One region of the Marmoricola sp. OAE513 genome, then DNA from elsewhere that is predicted to be linked to it. Evidence: predicted binding sites of a transcription regulator. Region 1 holds the regulator's gene; each other region holds the start of a gene.

Evidence for each region. The regulator LexA, encoded in region 1, represses DNA repair genes until DNA is damaged. The targets are predictions, from matches to a motif close to TCGAACANNTGTTCGA.
Region 2: ruvC (crossover junction endodeoxyribonuclease RuvC) is a predicted target of LexA. The motif match lies at 990-1,005, and genes of this name have one in related genera.
Region 3: ABIE44_RS01725 (DUF6504 family protein) is a predicted target of LexA. The motif match lies at 1,358-1,373, and genes of this name have one in related genera.

The regions. Positions count from the first base shown of each region.
Region 1 is NZ_JBEPOC010000001.1:2,718,573-2,720,828, reverse strand. Features, by position in the region: gene ABIE44_RS13685 (lysoplasmalogenase) at 1-139, shown strand, start outside; gene ABIE44_RS13680 (LysM peptidoglycan-binding domain-containing protein) at 356-721, opposite strand; gene lexA (transcriptional repressor LexA) at 1,026-1,754, shown strand; gene ABIE44_RS13670 (fibronectin type III domain-containing protein) at 1,814-2,256, shown strand, end outside.
Region 2 is NZ_JBEPOC010000001.1:3,614,123-3,616,378, forward strand. Features, by position in the region: gene pdxT (pyridoxal 5'-phosphate synthase glutaminase subunit PdxT) at 1-151, shown strand, start outside; gene ABIE44_RS18130 (YebC/PmpR family DNA-binding transcriptional regulator) at 163-927, shown strand; gene ruvC (crossover junction endodeoxyribonuclease RuvC) at 1,033-1,551, shown strand; gene ruvA (Holliday junction branch migration protein RuvA) at 1,548-2,150, shown strand; gene ruvB (Holliday junction branch migration DNA helicase RuvB) at 2,197-2,256, shown strand, end outside.
Region 3 is NZ_JBEPOC010000001.1:360,134-362,389, forward strand. Features, by position in the region: gene ABIE44_RS01715 (methyltransferase) at 1-292, opposite strand, end outside; gene ABIE44_RS01720 (SAV_6107 family HEPN domain-containing protein) at 436-867, opposite strand; gene ABIE44_RS01725 (DUF6504 family protein) at 874-1,242, opposite strand; partial or broken gene ABIE44_RS01730 (YbaK/EbsC family protein) at 1,446-1,817, shown strand; gene ABIE44_RS01735 (ArsC/Spx/MgsR family protein) at 1,955-2,256, shown strand, end outside.

The sequences.
Region 1 (2,256 bases):
GACCCGGAAGTTCCTGCTGAAGAACCCGCCGCCGCGGCTGGAGTCGGCGGTGATGGCGACGTACACGACCGCGCAGCTGCTAATGAGTGAGGGTGCGGCGCGGGCTGGGGTTTCGGCAAGCTCAACCACCGGGACCTAGCCAACCGCCGGGACCTAGCCAACCGCCGGGACCTAGCCAACCGACGGGACCTAGCCAACCGACGGGACCTAGCCAACCGACGGGACCTAGTTCAACCGACACGTGAACGTAGAAGAGGCGGGGCCAGCGCTGGCCCCGCCTCTTCTTCTTCCCACACTGCCGATGACCCGGGTCGAGGGAGTCAACGGACGTCTTGAGTTGTGTGCCCGCCGGGCGTCACTGCGAAACCGGAACCGCCAGCTTCTGGCCGACCGTCAGGCCGCTGCCCGACAGCGAGTTCAGCTCCTTGATGCGGTGGACCATGTCGCGGACCTCGCCGGGGCCGGCGATCTCGCCGGCGATCGCGTAGAGGGTGTCGCCGGGCTGGACCTCGACGGTCCGCACCGGCTCCTGGGTCCCGCTGTCGAGCGAGGCGGTCGCCCATCCGCTGAGGCTCACCATGACGACGACCGCTGCAGCCAGGGCCGCCAGCAGGACGACGATGCGTCCGCGGCGGGTCAGGCGCACGGTGGAGTTGCGGGTCAGTCGCGGCGTCTGCGCGGCACCCGGAACGAAGGCGGGAGAGATAGTCAGCGTGCTCATGGTCAAACCTCCTGGGGAAGATCCGGGCTCCCGTCTTTGGGTGGAGCACCGGTGGTCGGTTTCGTTGCGACCCCTCTGTTGTGTCGAGCTAGTTCTAACCAGGACCCCCGACTCATCCGGAGCGGATTGCGGCGGGGACTCGATCAGACGTTCGATCGAACACGTGTACGAAGTTAGAACAGGTGTTCGTACGTTGTCAAGAACAGGTGTTCGAACAGATTGATTCCCGTCGAGCACGAACCCCCGACACGCGGGATCGAACATATGTTTGAAATCGAGCCGCGAATGGGTCTACCGTCCACCTATGGCGACTGAAGGAAACGACCTCGGCAACGTCCACGAGCTCCCCGACGCTCCCCCGGACGCGACCGGCCTCACCCCGCGTCAGCAGCGGATCCTGACCACGCTGCGCGATGCCATCGAGCAGCGCGGCTACCCGCCGAGCATTCGCGAGATCGGCGAGGAGGTCGGCCTCGCGAGCTCCTCCAGCGTGGCGCACCAGCTGCGCGTCCTGGAGTCCAAGGGGTTCATCAAGCGCGACCCGAACCGTCCCCGCGCCCTCGAGGTGTTCCTACCCGACGTGCTCGCCGCCCGCCGCTCGCTGGCGAACGCCGACGACGCCGGCCAGGACGTCACCGGCTTCGGCGACGCGAACCCGACCGCGACCAACATCCCGCTGGTCGGTCGGATCGCCGCCGGTGGACCGATTCTTGCCGAGGAGCGCGTCGAGGACGTCTTCCCGATGCCGAAGTCGCTGGTCGGCGACGGCACGCTGTTCATGCTCGAGGTCTCTGGTGAGTCGATGATCGACGCCGCAATCTGCGACGGCGACTACGTCGTCATCCGCCAGCAGCCCGACGCCAACAACGGCGACATCGTGGCCGCGATGCTCGACGGCGAGGCCACGGTGAAGACCTTCCAGCGCAAGGACGGCAAGGTCTGGCTGCTTCCCCACAACGAGGCCTACGACCCGATCGACGGCACCCACGCCACGATCCTGGGCAAGGTCACGGCGGTGCTGCGCAAGGTCTGAGGTCCCGGTGTTTCCAGTTCTCGCCCCGCGGCCGGACCCGCGGGGCGAGACTGGTTTTCATGGGAGTACGCCGGGGCTTGCTGGGACTGACCATCGGCGCGCTTGCGCTCTCGCCGTTGGTGGTGATGGCTCCGTCGCAGGCAGCTGACGCCCCTCCGCTTCCGGACGTTGAACGCGTCGTCGATCCGGCACCCGACCTCCCACCGAGCACCAAGCCGTCGCCGCGGAAGGCCGTCGGACAGGCGGCCCTCGCGGTCCCATCCCTGAGCAGCCGACCGGCATCGCTCCGGACGATCTATCTGGACTTCGACGGTGTCACGCTGTCGTCGGCCGCCGGCTCGTTCGGTCGAGACTGGACCCAACCGGACGGCGGCGGAAAGTTCATCAGCGCCGGCACCTACGCCGGGTTCACCGATACCGCCGACGTCCCCTTGATCTGGAAGATCGTCGCTGAGAAGTACTCCTCTTTCGACGTCAACGTGACCACCGTCGACCCTGGCAC
Region 2 (2,256 bases), 900 kb from region 1:
GCGCGTCGAGGGCACCCGGGAGGGTGCGGAGGCCGACGGTAGGATCGTCGCCGTTCGTCAGGGCCAGGTGATGGCGACGTCGTTCCACCCCGAGGTGGGGGGCGACCTCTCGATCCACCGGCTGTTCGTCGAGCTCGTAGAGAAGCAGTAGGAAGGGAAGTCATGTCCGGCCACTCCAAATGGGCGACGACCAAGCACAAGAAGGCCGCGCTCGATGCCAAGCGCAGCAAGCTGAACACCAAGCTCATCAAGAACATCGAGGTCGCCGCCCGTCTGGGCGGAGGCGACCCGACGGGCAACCCGACCCTCTTCGACGCGATCCAGAAGGCCAAGAAGAACTCGGTCACCAAGGACAACATCGACCGCGCCGTGAAGCGTGGCTCGGGCGCCGAGGCCGGTGGCGCGGACTACTCCACGATCATGTACGAGGGGTACGCCCCGAACGGTGTCGCGGTCCTCATCGAGTGCCTCACCGACAACAAGAACCGTGCCGCGATGGAGGTCCGTACGGCGATGAGCCGGAACGGCGGCTCCCTCGCGGACCCCGGCTCGGTCGCCTACCTCTTCCACCGCATGGGGGTCGTGATCGTGCCGGTCGAGCAGGAGGGCCGGACCGTCTCGGAGGACGACGTCCTCGAGGCGACGATGGACGCGGGCGCCGAGGACGTGAACGACCTCGACGGTGCCTTCGAGGTGGTCAGCCAGGCGACGGACCTGGTCGACGTGCGGACGGCGCTGCAGACCGCGGGTATCGACTACGACTCCGCCGAGGCGCAGTTCGTGCCGTCCATGCAGGTCGAGCTCGACCAGGACGGCGCTGCCAAGGTGCTCCGGCTGGTCGACGCGCTGGAGGACCTCGACGACGTGCAGAACGTGTACGCGAATTTCGACATCTCCGAGGAGATCATGGCGGCGCTCGACGCCTGAGCCCCGCGGTCCGGGACCGGTGTGTCGCGCCACCGCGGCGACCGGACTCCGGTTAGGTTGATCCGAACACCTGTTCGCATCGACTGTGAGGCTGCTATGCGCGTTCTGGGCATCGACCCGGGTCTGACCCGGTGCGGCGTCGGCATCGTCGAGGGCACCGTCGGTCGTCCCCTGTCGCTCGTCGACGTCGGCGTGGTGCGGACCGGTGCGGACCTGCCGGTCGAGCAGCGCCTGCTGCTGATCTCGCGCGGGATCGAGGCGTGGATCGAGGCGACGAGACCGGACGCGATCGCCGTCGAGCGGGTGTTCGCGCAGGCCAACGTCCGTACGGTCATGGGCACCGCCCAGGTCAGCGGCCTGGCGCTGGTGGCCGCGTCGGCGCGCGGGCTGCCCGTCGCGATGCACACGCCCAGCGAGGTCAAGGCCGCCGTGACCGGCAGCGGCCGGGCCGACAAGGCCCAGGTCGGCACCATGGTCGCCCGACTGCTGCGGCTGGACGCGGCGCCCCAACCGGCCGACGCCGCAGATGCGCTCGCGCTGGCGATCTGCCACCTCTGGCGCGGGAGCGCCACCAACCGGATCCAGGCCGCCGTTGCGGCCGGCACGACAGGAGCAGCACGGTGATCGCGTTCGTACGGGGCCGCGTCCACGCGGTCGGACTGACCTCGGCGGTCCTCGAGGTCGGCGGGGTCGGCCTGGAGCTGCAGTGCACGCCCAACACGCTCGCCGACCTCCGTACCGGCGCCGAGGCACTGCTTCCCTCCTCGTTGGTCGTGCGGGAGGACTCGCTGACCCTGTTCGGCTTCGCCGACGAGGACGAGAAGCAGATGTTCGAGCTCGTGCAGACCGCGTCGGGCGTCGGTCCCAAGGTCGCCCAGTCCATGCTGGCCGTGCTCGCTCCGGAGGCGATCCGTCGGGCCGTGTCGGGGGAGGACGTGAAGACCCTGACCGCCGTTCCGGGCATCGGGCAGAAGGGCGCGCAGCGGATCATCCTCGAGCTCAAGGACAGGATCGGCGCCCCCGGCTCGGCGCCGGTCACCGCCGGCGCCCCCTCGGTCTCGGGGTGGCAGTCCCAGGTGCACGGGGGTCTCGTCGGCCTCGGCTGGTCCGGCAAGGAGGCCGACCGCGCGGTCGCGGCGGTGACGCCCGAGGCCGAGGCGATGGCCGTTCCCGACGTCGCGAAGCTGCTCCGCCTCGCGCTGCAGACGTTGAGCAAGGCCTGACGTGACCGAGCACGAGTCCGGCGCCGAGGCCTCGATCCAGGCAGCGCTGGAGCGGGCCGAGCAAGCGTTCCTCGAGGAGCGGGCGAGCGTCACGGGGGTGTCTGCC
Region 3 (2,256 bases), 2.4 Mb from region 1:
CGGCCTCGACCAGCTCGCCGAGCGAGGCGAGGTCACCCTGTTCGGCGATGACCCGGTCGGCGACGCCACGCTCGGCGGCGCGACGACCCAGGGCCGCGAGCGCGTCGGGGCTGGGATCGATGACCGTGACCTCGTGGCCGAGCTCGGCCACCCGGACCGCGAACCCGCCCGTGCCACCGCCGATGTCGACCACGGTCTGGTCGGCAGCCTGGTCGAGCCGGGCACGGCAGGTGTCCCAGAGGACCGCCGTCCGCACGGAGGCTCGGCGTTCCAGAGGGCGCTCAGGGTCCATGCCTCAAACACTAGGGCACCTCGACCAACGTCGAGTCCTGACGTTGCCAGGTGCGGCGCAGGGCACGGCGGAGGGCGCAGGGCTCCTTCGTGCGCAGCGAGCTCACGCGACGACCACGCGGCCCGGTGCCGTGCATGGCGACGTCAGGCCACGCGAATGGACTGGTGCTCGACCAGCCCCAAGGACGTCTCGACGAGCGCGAGGAAGCGGTCGGCGTCACGGACGAGGTCGTCGGCCTCGCGCTCGGTCACGGCACGGCGCGAACCAGCCTCGGCGGCCGACCGCTTCTGGGCGCCCGAGGAGAAGAACGCGGCCCACTCGCTGAACTCCGGCGCGACCTCGGCGAGCAGCACCCAGGCGTTCTTCTGGCGTCGGCGTGCGACCGGCGTCGGCTGGGTGCGGGCGGCCAGCAGCGCCGCAGTCGCCCGCAGTGCCGACACGTGCGCCAGCGCGTACCGCTGCGGCACGTCGTCGGAGGTGATGGCCTCGCGCAAGGACTCCGCCGAGCGCTCGAGGTAGGAGTGCGTCGCGGCCGGGAGCTGGACGTTCATCGCAGGTCGGGACTGGTAGGACATCGGGTCTCAGTCCAGCGAGCCGGCCAGGCGCCAGACGCCCTCGGCTCCGTCGAAGGTGAGGTCGAAGACGCCGAAACCCGGGTCGTCCTCGGTGGCGACGGCGCGACCGCGGGCCGCGGTCACGCGCCAGACGAGGCGCTCGGTCATCAGGGCGGACCGGCCGGGAGCGTCCTCGGGTCGCCGGAGCCACCAGGCGCCGGCTTCCACCCAGTGCGACAAGATCTCGCGCACCTGCCAGAGCCGGCCGCGCCACAGGAACTGCTGCGGGCCGTCCTCGGGCAGGGGGTCGAGCCGCAGGTCAGGCCGGAGGTCGGTCAGGACGGAGCCCGGGCCGTCCGCCCCGTAGCCGGGGACAGGACCCTTCCGAACCTCCACCAGGTCTTGGTATGTCTGCACCGTCTTGCTCCTTCCCATCTCCTCGGCCGTCACCGGTTGTGTCGGTGCTCCGGTGGAGAGTGGGGGTCGAAGTCACCCTCCACCGGAGCGTCATTCGAACATCTGTTCGAATGAATCCAAGGTACACCTCCCCACCGACACCACGTCAAGCCCCCGCGCGGCACCTGGGATACGTTCGCCGCATGACCGAGCAGTCCCAGGACGAGCACCCCTCGATCGCCCGCTTCCGCGCCCGGCTGACCGAGCTCGGCGGCGCAGGCCGGATCGTCGTGCTCCCCGACTCGGTGCACACGGCCGCGCTCGCCGCCGAGGCGCTCGGCTGCGCGGTGGGCGCGATCGCCAACAGCCTGCTCTTCGCCGCACCGGCGGAGTCCGGCGACCTCGAACCGGTCCTGATCCTGACCTCGGGCGCGCACCGCGTCGACGTGGAGCTGGTGGCCGCCGCCATCGGAGCGAGCGCCCTGCGCCGCGCGAAGCCCGAGTTCGTCAAGGAGCACACCGGCCAGGTGATCGGGGGCGTCTCCCCGATCGCCCACCCGGCTCCGATCCGCACCTACCTGGACCGCGCCCTGGCGTCGTACGACGTGCTCTGGGCCGCGGCCGGCGCACCCGGCGGCGGTCTTCTCCACCGACTACCCCGAGCTGCTCGCCCTGACCGGGGCCACCGAGATCGACGTGAACTGAGGACCCGATGGAGATCTGGATCAACCCTGCCTGCAGCAAGTGCCGGGTTGCGACCGACGAGCTCGACGCCGCCGGTATCGAGTACACCGTCCGGCGCTACCTCGACGACCCACCGTCGGTCGCCGAGCTGCGCGAGGTCCTCGACCGGATGGGGCTCGACCCCTGGCACGTCGCGCGGACGGCCGAGACCCGGGAGGCCGGCATCGACCTCCCCCGCGACGCCGCCCACCGCGAGGACTGGATCGCCGCGATGGTCGCGAACCCGCGCACGATCCAGCGACCCATCGTCACCGCCACCGACGGCACCAC